DNA from 2 places in the Cronobacter muytjensii ATCC 51329 genome. Region 1 is predicted to be linked to the other one. Evidence: predicted binding sites of a transcription regulator. Region 1 holds the regulator's gene; the other holds the start of a gene.
The links. The regulator Fur, encoded in region 1, represses iron uptake genes when iron is present. The targets are predictions, from matches to a motif close to ATAATAATGAGAACNACTATCAA.

Region 1 (6,655 bases):
GACTGGGCCTCCTGCAATAAAGCGGTTATCACGCTCACCAATCCGGGTGACGCGGTGACGGATAAAAACTGGACTATCTGGTTTCACAGTATTCGCCAGATCCTCAAGGTCGATAACGATCAGTTTAAAGTGACCCACGTGATGGGCGATCTCCATAAGCTTGAGCCGACGGACAAATTCACCGGCTTCCCGGCCAATGCCTCGGTGGAGATCCCAATCGTCAATGAATACTGGCAGCTCTTTATCACCGATGTGCTGCCGCGCTGGTACGTTACGGCGGACGATGGCGCGCCGAAAGTGATCGCCAGTACCGATACCGAAACGTTAACCGGGTTCGTCAGCCCGCTGAAAGATCAGTGGAAACGCACGCCGGACGATAAAAACATCCTGATGACCGCGGAAGCGCGCTTCGATAAAAATAGCGACATCAAAACACTGAATGCCGACAGCCTGCGTGGGCAGATTATCCCGACGCCGCGCCAGGTCAGGCTGCACGGGCAGGACGTCGCTCTCGACCAGGGCGTTAAGCTTGATATAGCCGTGCTTGATAAAGGCTCGCAAGAGGCGATTACCGCGCGCTTTGCGCTGCTGGGAGTGAAAACCGGATCGGGTTATCCGGTGCGTACGGCCATCGCGAGCCGCGCGTTTAACGGCAAAGAGGCGGTGTCCGGCGCTTATCAGCTGCATATAGGACAGAAAGAGGCGGTAATTACCGGCTACGATCGCGCAGGCGTCTTTTATGGTTTGCAGTCACTGCTGTCGCTGATCCCGGTGGACGGCGCGCGCCAAATCGCGATGCTTGACGCGCAGGATGCGCCGCGTTTTGCGTATCGTGGCATTCACCTTGATGTGGGGCGCAACTTCCATACTAAAGCCGCCGTGCTGCGCCTGCTCGATCAGATGGCGGCCTGGAAGCTCAATAAATTTCACTTCCATTTAAGCGACGATGAGGGCTGGCGCATCGATATTCCGGGGCTCCCGGAGCTGACTGAAATTGGCGCGAAACGCTGCCACGATCTGAGCGAAAAAACCTGTCTGCTGCCGCAGCTCGGCTCCGGGCCGGATACCAACAACAACGGTAGCGGCTATTTCACCCGCGCCGATTATATCGAGATAGTGAAATACGCCGCGGCGCGCCAGATTGAGGTCATTCCGGAAATAGATATGCCGGCTCACGCCCGCGCGGCGGTGATTGCAATGGAGGCACGCTACGATCGGCTGATGAAAGCGGGTAAAACCAACGAGGCGAACGCGTACCGCCTGCTCGACCCGCAGGATACGTCGGTTACCACTGGCGTGCAGTATTACAACCGTACCGGCTACCTCAATCCGTGCCTCGATTCGTCACGCCGTTTCGTGGATAAAGTGATCGGCGAAATTCAGCAGATGCACCGGGAGGCCGGACAGCCGCTCACCACCTGGCATTTTGGCGGCGACGAGGCGAAAAATATTTACCTTGGCAGCGGTTATACCGATAAAACGAAACCGGAAGCCGGGAAGGGCATTATCGATCAAAGCCGCCAGGATAAGCCCTGGGCGCGCTCGCCGGTGTGTCAGAAAATGGTTAAGGACGGGGTGGTCGCGGACGTTGAGCATCTCTCCAGCTACTTTGGCGTTGAGGTCAGCAAGCTGGTGAAAGCGCACGGCATTGACACCATGCAGGCCTGGCAGGATGGCCTTAAAGATGCGAAAGACGCCAGCGCCTTTGCCACCTCACATGTCAACGTCAACTTCTGGGACACCCTCTACTGGGGCGGTTTTGACAGCGTCAACGACTGGGCCAACAAAGGCTTTCGCGTTGTGGTCTCTAACCCTGATTACGTCTATCTCGATTTCCCGAACGAAGTGAATCCGGCGGAGAGCGGCTACTACTGGGGCACGCGCTTTAGCGACGAGCGTAAAATTTTCAGTTTCGCGCCGGATAACCTGCCGCAAAACGCCGAGACGTCGGTCGATCGCGACGGCAACGCGTTCAGCGCTAAATCCGATAAACCCTGGCCTGGCGCTTATGGGCTCTCGGCACAGCTCTGGAGCGAAGTGGTGCGTACCGATAAGCAGATGGAGTACATGATGTATCCGCGTCTGCTGGCCGTAGCGGAGCGCGCCTGGCACCGTGCCGCATGGGAGCAGGATTATCAGGCGGGGCGCGAGTATAAGGGCGGCGAAACGCATCAGGTCGATATGCAGGCGCTACAACGGGACTGGACGCGTTTTGCGAACCTGCTTGGCCGTCGCGAACTGCCGAAACTTGAGAAAGCGGGCGTGCAGTTCCGTCTGCCGGTGCCGGGCGCACGCGTGAAAGCAGGGGTATTGCAGATGAACATCAGCCTGCCTGGCGTGACGATGGAGTATTCCACTGATGGCGGCGCGCGCTGGCAGCCTTATGACGCCGCGCAACCGCCGCGCGTGACGGGCGAGGTGCAGGTACGCAGCGTAAGCGTGGATGGCAAACGCCACAGCCGGACGGAGCGCGTACAGCCGTAACGCGCTTTTTAAAAAAGCCAGCCTCCGGGCTGGCTTTTACGTGTGTTAAAGCGGTGTCTTACAGCGCCTCTGGCAGATGGTGAACGGCAAGCAGTTTGCCTTTGCTGATTTCAATATGTTTCGCGCTGCGTAGCTGGGACAAGGTTTTCATTACCATACTGCGGGAAAGATTTGTTTTTTTAACAATATAATCGGCGACGTTAATCCGGTTACGCATAAACTCATCCATCGACGCCAGACAATCGATATTGGCTTTAATCATACTGTAGCTGTTTCTGCCCAGCATAATTTCTTCCCGATAGCAAAGCATATTAATTATCCATGAGGACAAAATAAGAAGATGTAACTGGCAATGATTTTTTTCGATTTCCTGCATGAAATAATCAAAAGGAATTAACTGATAATGACATTCTGAATCAGCCTGTAATTTTATGAATTGGGATTTACCTAAATTCCGCGCCAGGCCCAGAACCGAAGGGGCGCTGCATTTTTCCAGCAACAGGCGGTCACTCTGGCGCATCAGAGAAAACTGACCGCCGCGAATGATGCAAATTTCCCCGTCTCGCAACGGGATAAGCGTATTTTTTTCCGCACGAGACCAGTTGCCGTAGCTATTGAAAATATCGGCAATGCGGTAAATCTCAGCAAGAGGTTTAGAGGGTAATACCATATTGGTTACCTTGTTTAAAATAAATTTATGTCGTTGCTGTATCTTAATGGATGCTTTTTTATTGCTGCAATAAGGGGCAGAGAAGAGGGAATGAACAACGGCAATCTTTCGTTGGCTAACCGCTTGACCGATAAAGATATTTATCTTTTCTGAATTTATATTTAATAAAATATATGTGGTTTAATTAAGCATTGTGCGCTGTATTAAAATACACATCTCTGTGTTATTAATCCAAAATGATACATGTGTATTTTCAGCGTCTGGTTTTCAGACAATAAAAAAGCCGACAAACGTCGGCTTTGGATCAGGCGTTATGGCAAGCGTTACTTCTCGCCGACCTCGTGCGCGTGTTCATTCTCGCGGCAGTCGCCATCGGCACAGTGACCATACAGATAGAGGCTGTGGTTGGTCAGGCGGATGCCGTGACGTGTCGCGATTTCACGCTGACGGGCTTCAATAGAGTCATCGCTGAATTCGATCACTTTGCCGCAATCGAGACAGATCAGGTGATCGTGATGATGCTGTTGCGTCAGCTCGAAAACGGATTTACCGCCTTCGAAGTTGTGACGGGTGACGATGCCGGCATCGTCGAACTGGTTCAGTACACGATAGACCGTGGCAAGGCCAATCTCTTCACCCATGTCAATCAGACGCTTATAGAGGTCTTCCGCACTGACATGATGATTGACCGGTTCCTGCAGCACTTCGAGGATTTTTAATCGAGGAAGCGTGACTTTCAGGCCGGCCTTCTTTAATGCGGTATTGTTGTCAGTCATGCGGAATCTGTCCTGTTGCTTAACGACTCGCCCCAGAAGGGAGCGATACATCGGATACGCCGAAGATGAATGCGTCTCATTATAGAACTGACATGCCTAAATGAAAACCGCAAGCGTCCGGCAAAAAAGAGCTTAAAAATCGTGGACCCGCCAGCGTTTTGCACGGGGAGGCCTGATAATTAAGGATGCCATTGTACAGCGTAGTGAGGGAAAGTTAAAAATTTGTAGCAATTATTTTCATTGCTTTTATCTATCAACCGGCGCGGACGGTCGCCCGCGCCGTTTATCATCAGGCGTTGATGATTTCCTGCAGGTGCAGCTCTTCGGAGACCTGTTTCACCCATTTTTCAACGCGTTCCGCCGTCAGCTCCGGCTGGCGATCTTCATCAATTGCGAGGCCGACAAAGTGATCGTCGTCTGCGAGACCTTTGGACGCTTCGAAGTGATAACCCGCCGTCGGCCAGTGGCCAACAATGGTCGCGCCGCGCGGCTCGATAATATCGCGAATGGTGCCCAGCGCGTCGCAGAAGTATTCTGCGTAATCTTCCTGGTCGCCGCAGCCGAACAGCGCGACCAGTTTACCGTTGAAGTCAATTTCTTCCAGCGTCGGGAAAAAGTCGTCCCAGTCGCACTGCGCTTCGCCGTAGTACCAGGTCGGGATGCCAAGCAGAAGAATATCGAACGCTTCCAGATCCTCTTTGCTGCTTTTAGCAATGTCATGCACTTCAGCAACGTCTTTCCCGAGCTGTTTCTGGATAATTTTCGCGATATTTTCGGTATTGCCGGTGTCGCTGCCGAAAAAGATGCCTACGATTGCCATAAGAAGAATAACCTCTTGAATCTAAATGTGATGGTGCTGGCATAACGCCCACAGATAGGGCAATCATAGCAGAACAGGTGAAGGTGCGGAAACGGTATCAGGCGCCGGGTGCACTCTCTGCTACATTGCCCCGTCCTTTTGGGTAAAATTCAGACCAGACCTTACTCCTGCAAGGCTTTCAGCTGAGCGAGGAGCATAGCTTCTATCAGCTCGCTGCGGCTGATATTACGCGCCTGAGCCAGATGGTTCAGCGCGTCCACCGCATCGGCGTTCAGCTTCAATTCCACGCGCTTAAGCCCGCGAACTTTGTCACGCTTAAGCTGGTTGCGCTTATTGATGCGCAGCTGTTCGTCGCGCGACAGCGGATTGGTTTTCGGTCTGCCCGGACGGCGTTCATCCGCGAAAAGATCGAGCGTTGTGCGGTCCGTTTGTTCTTTTGCCATGGTATGAGTATAGACAGGGGAAACAGGCTGCCGGGGCGGGCCCGGCGGTATTTCAGCGCGCCATCATACATCAGGCAGCGAAGCGCGCCAACGCATCCGGCGCGCGACGGCGCCGGTCGGTCTGTTTTTAATCAGTTTCCAGAAAACGCCGGATAGCGCGCAGCACCGCCTGCGGCTTTTCGGCATGCACCCAGTGACCCGCGCCCGCGATAACGTGCGCGCGGGCCTGCGGGAATTGCGCCAGCAGCGCTTCGCGGTGCGCTTCTTCCACATAAGGCGACGCGCCGCCACGGATAAACAGCGCCGGGCCGCGCCAGGCGGGGAGGGGTTCCCAGCCGACAATATGGGCGTATTGATTCCACAGCACCGGCACATTGAAGCGCCAGACGCCATCGACAAACGACTTCAGCAGAAACTGAATCACGCCTTCTTCCGCGATATACTGGCGCATGATATCCGCCGCCTGCTGGCGTGTTGTCGCGCCCGCATCGCTCACCGCGTTGACCGCCGCGAAAATGTCGTCGTGGCGGCGGACCTGATAATCCACTGGCGCGATATCGATAGCCACCAGCTTTTCAATGCGATCTGGCGCCAGCGCCGTTACCGCCATCGCCGCTTTGCCGCCCATCGAATGCCCGATAAGAATCACTTTCTCCAGCCCCAGCGCATCCAGCGTATCGAGAATGTCCTGCGCCATCGCCGGGTAATCCATCGTCTCGCTACGCTCAGAAAGCCCGTGGTTACGCAAATCGACCTGCACAATATTGTTATCCTGCACCAGGTCGCGGGCCAGCACGCCGAGATTGTCCAGGCTGCCAAACAGCCCGTGAATTAACACAATCGGTGTATTTTGAGTCGGTTGTTGCGCAGATTGCGTGCGGGTATTTAATTTCATGGCAAAGTTCTTTTTTGGCGACTGACAGGTTAGGTTATCATGTTGACCATTCTGCCGCCCGGCTGCAAGGTTCCAGTTAATTCCGACTTTTGCGGCCTTCCTGGTTTGACGCTATCCGCTGTTGGGTTTTAACTCTATAATCCCAATGACTTGTATTCAGAAAAGAAATCGCACTGGATTAAGATGAAAACGATTGAAGTTGATGACGAGCTGTATCGCTACATTGCCAGCCACACCCTGCATATTGGCGAAAGCGCGTCCGACATTTTACGGCGCATGTTGAAATTTTCCGCCTCCACGCAGATCGCCGCTACACCAGCCAAAGCAGAGATCCCAGCCACCGTCGCGCCCGCCGCTGACAAACCGGCCAACCCGGCGCGCGATCGCGTTCGCGCCATGCGTGAGCTGCTTCTTTCGGATGAATACGCCGAACAAAAACGCGCGGTCAATCGTTTTATGCTGGTGCTGTCTACACTCTATTCACTGGATGCAGACGCTTTTGCCGAAGCTACCGAATCGTTACATGGTCGCACCCGCGTCTATTTCGCCGGCGACGAGCAAACGCTG
Region 2 (6,655 bases), 1.6 Mb from region 1:
ATCTCGCGGCGAAACGCCGGCGGCACCACCAGTTGCGTCCCGTCCTCCAGCTGCAGTTTATCGGTCATCAGCATACGGACTTCGTAGGCCAGGACTTTATTAAACTGCTGGAGGCTCGGCAGGATGGCGAAGTTAAGCACCACCAGGTAGGTCGTCACCAGGCTTGCGAACAGCAAGGTGACGATTAAAAGCAGCGTGCGGGCGAAAGAACTACGAGGCGAGAAGCGCAGCTTCCTCATGCTTTAGCGCCGTCCGGCACAAAGACGTAGCCCAGGCCCCAGACGGTCTGGATATAGCGCGGGTGCGCCGGATCTTCTTCCACCATACGACGCAGGCGGGAAATCTGTACGTCGATAGAGCGCTCCATTGCGGAATATTCGCGACCGCGCGCCAGGTTCATCAGCTTATCGCGCGACAGCGGTTCACGCGGGTGGCTGACCAGCGCTTTCAGCACGGCAAACTCGCCGCTGGTAAGCGGCATCGGCTCATCTTCGCGGAACATCTCGCGGGTGCCGAGGTTCAGTTTGAATTTGCCGAAGGCGATCACGGCTTCTTCCTGCGACGGCGCGCCCGGCAGCTCATTCGCCTGACGGCGCAGCACGGCACGGATGCGGGCCAGCAGCTCGCGCGGGTTAAACGGTTTCGGGATATAGTCGTCGGCACCAATTTCCAGCCCCACGATGCGGTCCACCTCTTCGCCTTTCGCGGTCACCATGATTATCGGCATCGGGTTACTCTGGCTGCGCAGACGGCGGCAGATAGAAAGCCCATCTTCGCCGGGGAGCATCAGATCAAGCACCATCAGGTGGAAGGACTCACGGGTCAGCAGGCGGTCCATCTGTTCGGCGTTTGCCACGCTGCGCACCTGGAAGCCTTGCTCGGTGAGGTAACGCTCAAGCAGCGCGCGCAGGCGCATATCGTCATCCACCACCAGAATCTTGTAATTTTCTTGCATTGTGTTTACTCCCAAAGGCTCAAACAGTTGTAACGCCATTCTAAAAAAGTGTGCGTCAGCCGGTGAGTTAAATCTGGTATATATTCTAGTCGAAATTGTTACAAAGCATATTTAACAGCAGCTTATCTTCACTTTCCATCACAAAACCGGCGTGTCCTTAAGGAACGGCATAATGACGCTGCCGACATCACCCTAATCATAAACGAACTGGCGTATTTCGTATGCCCATGCTGATTTTTAACGCAGGTCGACATCGCCGCGCGCTTTCGCGGCGCAGGCGCTTCACATTCGCCACCGCGCCCGCTAAGGTACGGACGTTAAAATTATCAGCGAAGGCCAGCCGATGAAAACGCCGTTAATTACCCGCGAAGGTTACGAAAAACTCAAAAAAGAGCTCGATTATCTGTGGCGCGAGGAGCGGCCTGAAGTCACCAAAAAAGTGACCTGGGCGGCAAGTCTCGGCGATCGCAGCGAAAACGCCGACTATCAGTACAACAAAAAGCGCCTGCGCGAAATCGACCGCCGCGTGCGCTATCTCACCAAATGCCTTGAGCATTTAAAAATCGTCGACTATTCGCCGCAGCAGGAAGGCAAAGTCTTTTTCGGCGCCTGGGTCGAAGTGGAAAATGACAACGGCGACGTGAAGCGCTTTCGCATTGTCGGCTACGACGAGATTTTTGGTCGCAAAGACTACATCTCTATCGACTCCCCGATGGCGCGCGCGCTGCTTAAAAAAGAGGAAGGCGACGTAGCGACGGTGCAGACGCCGGGCGGCGAAGCCACCTGGTATGTCAACGCGATTGAATATGTGAAGTAGCCCACCCCGGATAGCTCCGAAACCCGCCACGGGCGCGGCTACGGCTGGCATTTTTACCCTTCAGTCCGTATAACTGTGCCCTGACTTTTTGTACTTAACAGATGATATTGCCATGATGAATAATTCGCTCAGTCGTATTATCGCCACTGAGCTTCAGGCCAGGGATGAACAGGTAGACGCTGCCATTCGCCTGCTTGATGAAGGGAACACCGTGCCGTTTATCGCACGCTATCGTAAGGAGGTCACCGGCGGTCTGGACGATACCCAGTTACGTCAGCTGGAGACACGTCTGGGCTATCTGCGCGAACTGGAAGAACGCCGCGCGTCTATCCTTAAATCGATTGCCGATCAGGGCAAACTCACCGACGAACTTCAGGCGGCCATTACCGGCACCCAGAGCAAAACCGAGCTTGAAGATCTCTATCTGCCTTACAAACCGAAGCGCCGCACCCGCGGACAAATCGCCATCGAGGCGGGTCTTGAGCCGCTGGCGGATCTGCTGTGGAGTAACCCGTCCCATGAACCGGACGCGGAAGCGGCGAAATTTATCGACGCCGGGAAAGGCGTGGCCGACACCAAAGCGGCGCTCGACGGCGCGCGTTATATCCTGATGGAGCGTTTCGCCGAAGACGCGGCTCTGCTCGCCAAAGTCCGTGACTACCTGTGGAAAAACGCGCACCTGGTCTCGACTGTTGTGCCGGGCAAAGAGGAAGAAGGCGCTAAATTCCGCGACTATTTCGCGCACCATGAACCGATCGCCACGGTGCCGTCGCACCGCGCGCTGGCGATGTTCCGCGGGCGCAACGAAGGCGTATTGCAGCTCTCGCTCAACGCCGACCCGCAGTTCGACGAGCCGCCGCGCGAAAGCTACTGTGAGCAAATTATCACCGATCACCTGGGCCTGCGCCTGAACAACGCCCCGGCTGACAGCTGGCGTAAAGGCGTGGTGAGCTGGACCTGGCGCATCAAAGTGCTGATGCATCTGGAAACCGAGCTGATGAGCACGCTGCGCGAACGCGCAGAAGACGAGGCGATCAATGTATTCGCCCGCAACCTGCACGATCTGCTGATGGCAGCCCCGGCGGGCCTGCGCGCCACGATGGGCCTCGATCCGGGCCTGCGCACCGGCGTAAAAGTGGCGGTCGTGGACGCGACCGGCAAGCTGGTGGCCACCGACACCGTTTATCCACACACCGGCCAGGCGGCGAAAGCGGCGGTCGTGATCGCGGCGCTCTGCGAGAAGCATAATGTGGAGCTGGTGGCTATCGGCAACGGCACCGCGTCGCGCGAAACCGAGCGTTTCTTCCTCGACGTGCAGAAGCAGTTCCCGAAAGTGACCGCGCAAAAGGTGATTGTCAGCGAGGCGGGCGCATCGGTTTATTCCGCCTCCGAGCTGGCGGCGCAGGAATTCCCGGATCTCGACGTCTCGCTGCGCGGCGCGGTGTCTATCGCGCGTCGCCTGCAGGATCCGCTGGCGGAGCTGGTAAAAATCGACCCGAAATCCATCGGCGTGGGCCAGTATCAGCATGACGTCAGCCAGTCGCAGCTGGCGCGCAAACTGGACGCCGTAGTGGAAGACTGCGTAAACGCCGTCGGCGTCGATCTGAACACCGCCTCGGTGCCGCTGCTGACGCGCGTGGCGGGCCTGACGCGCATGATGGCGCAGAATATCGTCGCCTGGCGCGACGAGAATGGCCAGTTCCGCAACCGCCAGCAGTTGCTCAAGGTAAGCCGTCTGGGGCCGAAAGCGTTTGAACAGTGCGCCGGGTTTCTGCGTATCAACCACGGCGACAACCCGCTTGATGCCTCGACCGTACACCCGGAAGCCTACCCAGTAGTGGAACGCATTCTGGCGGCAACCGAACAGTCGCTGCGTGACCTGATGGGCAATAGCAGCGCGCTGCGTAACGTCAGGGCGGTGGATTTCACCGACGAGCGTTTCGGGGTGCCGACCGTGACCGACATCATCAAAGAGCTGGAAAAACCCGGCCGCGATCCGCGTCCGGAGTTCAAAACCGCTCAGTTCGCCGACGGCGTGGAGACGATGAACGACCTCCAGCCGGGTATGGTGCTGGAAGGCGCGGTGACAAATGTGACTAATTTCGGCGCGTTTGTGGATATCGGCGTGCATCAGGATGGGTTAGTGCATATTTCGTCGCTGTCCGACCGGTTCGTAGACGATCCGCATACCGTGGTGAAAGCGGGCGATATCGTGAAAGTGAAAGTGCTGGAAGTGGATTTGCAGCGTAAGCGTATCGCGCTGACCATGCGTCTCGATGAGCAGCCGGGCGAAGGTAATGCCCGGCGCGGCGGTAATAGCAACCGCGAGCAAAACAGCCGCCCGGCGCAGAACCGCAAGCCACAGCGGGAAAGCGCCAGCAGCGGCAACAGCGCGATGAGCGACGCGCTCGCCGCCGCGTTTGGCAAAAAGCGGTAAGCATCCGCGACAGTAAAAGGCCGGGAAACCGGCCTTTTTTATTGGGCAGGGATGACGGGTTGTCGCGGGTGCTGGCGCGTCGGATGTGCGACCACGGGTACGCTTACCCGCCCTACGTTCAACAGCTTTTTTGTAGAGTCGATAAGCGCAGGGAGGATAAGCGCAGCGCATCCACTTTTAACAGCGACGCCGCTGCCCCCTGCGCGCCACGTTCTTTATTTAAATAACGCCACACTCTGAAATAAAAATAAATATGTGCGCGGTTACATTTTTCATTTAAATAACAATAGCGCCAAATAAATAACACGCGGATATTCAGGCAAACCACCACTACGCCCGCAATTGAATTTAACCTTATGAATCATAAACAATAACGGTATATAAAACGCCTACTGACGCGTGACAGCGCTGATTTTTTTGCGCCAGAACAAATAAAGTTCAGAAATTATCGCTGCGCCGCAATATTGCGTTGCAGATAAAAACTATTCTCATTACCATCTTAATCAGATTAACATCCCTTCCCGCGCAATAATCGGCTTTCGGCCGTTGTATAGCCACGGCTCACCGCCGCTGAGCGCATCCGGAATAAGCAGGTTTTATGCAATTCACACCGAATAGTAGCTGGAAAATCACCGGTTTCGCCCGGGAAATTAGCCCGGCGTACCGCCAGAAATTATTGTCGCTCGGCATGCTGCCGGGCTCGTCGTTTGAGGTAAAACGCGTCGCACCGTTGGGTGATCCAATTCATATCGAAACCCGACGCGTAAGCCTGGTGCTGCGAAAAAAAGATTTGTCGCTGTTGCAGGTTGAAGCGGCCCGCTGACCTCTCTCGTTATTGAGTGTATGCAAATGAAAAAATTAACCATCGGCTTAATTGGCAATCCGAACTCCGGTAAAACTACGCTGTTTAATCAGCTAACCGGCGCGCGTCAGCGCGTGGGCAACTGGGCGGGCGTCACGGTGGAGCGCAAGGAAGGCAGCTTCGTCACTACCGATAATCAGGTCACGCTGGTTGACCTGCCCGGCACTTATTCGCTGACGACCATCTCCTCCCAGACCTCGCTGGATGAACAGATCGCGTGCCATTATATTCTCGGCGGCGAGGCGGATCTGTTAATAAACGTGGTCGACGCCTCCAACCTTGAGCGCAATCTCTATCTCACGCTGCAACTGCTGGAACTCGGCATCCCGTGCGTGGTGGCGTTAAACATGCTGGATATCGCGGAAAAGCAAAACATTCGAATCGATATTGACGCGCTGGCGAGCCGCCTCGGCTGCCCGGTCGTGCCGCTGGTTTCCACACGGGCGCGCGGCATCGACAGCCTGAAACTGGCGATTGACCGGCATCAGCGCAATCAGGATATTGAGCGCGTGCACTACCCGGCGCCGCTGATGGAGGCCGCGGACGCGCTGGCGTCAGCGATGCCCGGCGAACTTTCCGCGCAGCAGCGCCGCTGGCTCGGCCTGCAAATGCTCGAAGGCGATATCTACAGCCGCAGCGTGGCTGGCGCGGCAACCGCCCGGCTCCCGCAGACGCTGGCTACGCTTGAAACGCAGCTTGATGACCCGGCGCTGCATATTGTCGATGCCCGTTATCAGAGCATCGCGGCCATTTGCGACGCGGTCAGCAACAGCCTTACCGCCGAGCCGCACCGTCTCACAGCGGCGGTAGATAAAATTATCCTCAACCGCTTCCTTGGCCTGCCGGTGTTTTTGGGCGTGATGTATCTGATGTTCCTGCTCGCCATTAACATCGGCGGCGCGTTGCAGCCGATTTTCGATGCGGGATCGGTGGCGATTTTTATTCACGGACTACAGTGGGTTGGCTATACGCTGCACTTCCCTGCCTGGCTGACGCTGTTTCTCGCCCAGGGGATCGGCGGCGGCATCAATACCGTGCTGCCGCTGGTGCCGCAAATCGGCATGATGTACCTGTTTCTGTCGTTTCTTGAGGATTCCGGTTATATGGCCCGCGCGGCGTTTGTAATGGACCGTCTGATGCAGGCGCTGGGGCTGCCGGGCAAATCGTTCGTGCCGCTGATTGTCGGTTTCGGCTGCAACGTGCCGTCGGTGATGGGCGCACGCACGCTGGATGCCCCACGCGAGCGGCTGATGACCATCATGATGGCGCCGTTTATGTCCTGCGGCGCCCGACTGGCGATTTTCGCGGTGTTCGCCGCCGCCTTTTTCGGTAATGACGGCGCGCTGGTGGTCTTTTCGCTCTATCTGCTCGGCATCGTGATGGCGGTCCTGACGGGCCTGATGCTGAAATATACCCTGATGCGCGGCGAAGCCACGCCGTTTGTGATGGAACTGCCGGTCTACCATGTGCCGCACCTGAAAAGCCTGCTGTTACAGACCTGGCAGCGCCTGAAAGGCTTTGTGCTGCGGGCCGGGAAAGTGATTGTGGTGGTTAGCGTATTTATTGGCGCGCTTAACAGCTTTT

Region 2: a site for Fur is predicted at 4,685-4,707, ahead of feoA (ferrous iron transporter A). Genes of this name have one in related genera too.

The regions. Positions count from the first base shown of each region.
Region 1 is NZ_CP012268.1:2,735,252-2,741,906, reverse strand. Features, by position in the region: gene AFK63_RS12680 (beta-N-acetylhexosaminidase) at 1-2,484, shown strand, start outside; gene AFK63_RS12675 (helix-turn-helix domain-containing protein) at 2,543-3,154, opposite strand; gene fur (ferric iron uptake transcriptional regulator) at 3,478-3,930, opposite strand; gene fldA (flavodoxin FldA) at 4,220-4,750, opposite strand; gene ybfE (LexA regulated protein) at 4,912-5,193, opposite strand; gene ybfF (esterase) at 5,321-6,088, opposite strand; gene seqA (replication initiation negative regulator SeqA) at 6,272-6,655, shown strand, end outside.
Region 2 is NZ_CP012268.1:4,143-10,797, reverse strand. Features, by position in the region: gene envZ (two-component system sensor histidine kinase EnvZ) at 1-239, opposite strand, end outside; gene ompR (osmolarity response regulator transcription factor OmpR) at 236-955, opposite strand; gene greB (transcription elongation factor GreB) at 1,299-1,772, shown strand; gene AFK63_RS00055 (Tex family protein) at 1,885-4,209, shown strand; gene feoA (ferrous iron transporter A) at 4,808-5,032, shown strand; gene feoB (Fe(2+) transporter permease subunit FeoB) at 5,059-6,655, shown strand, end outside.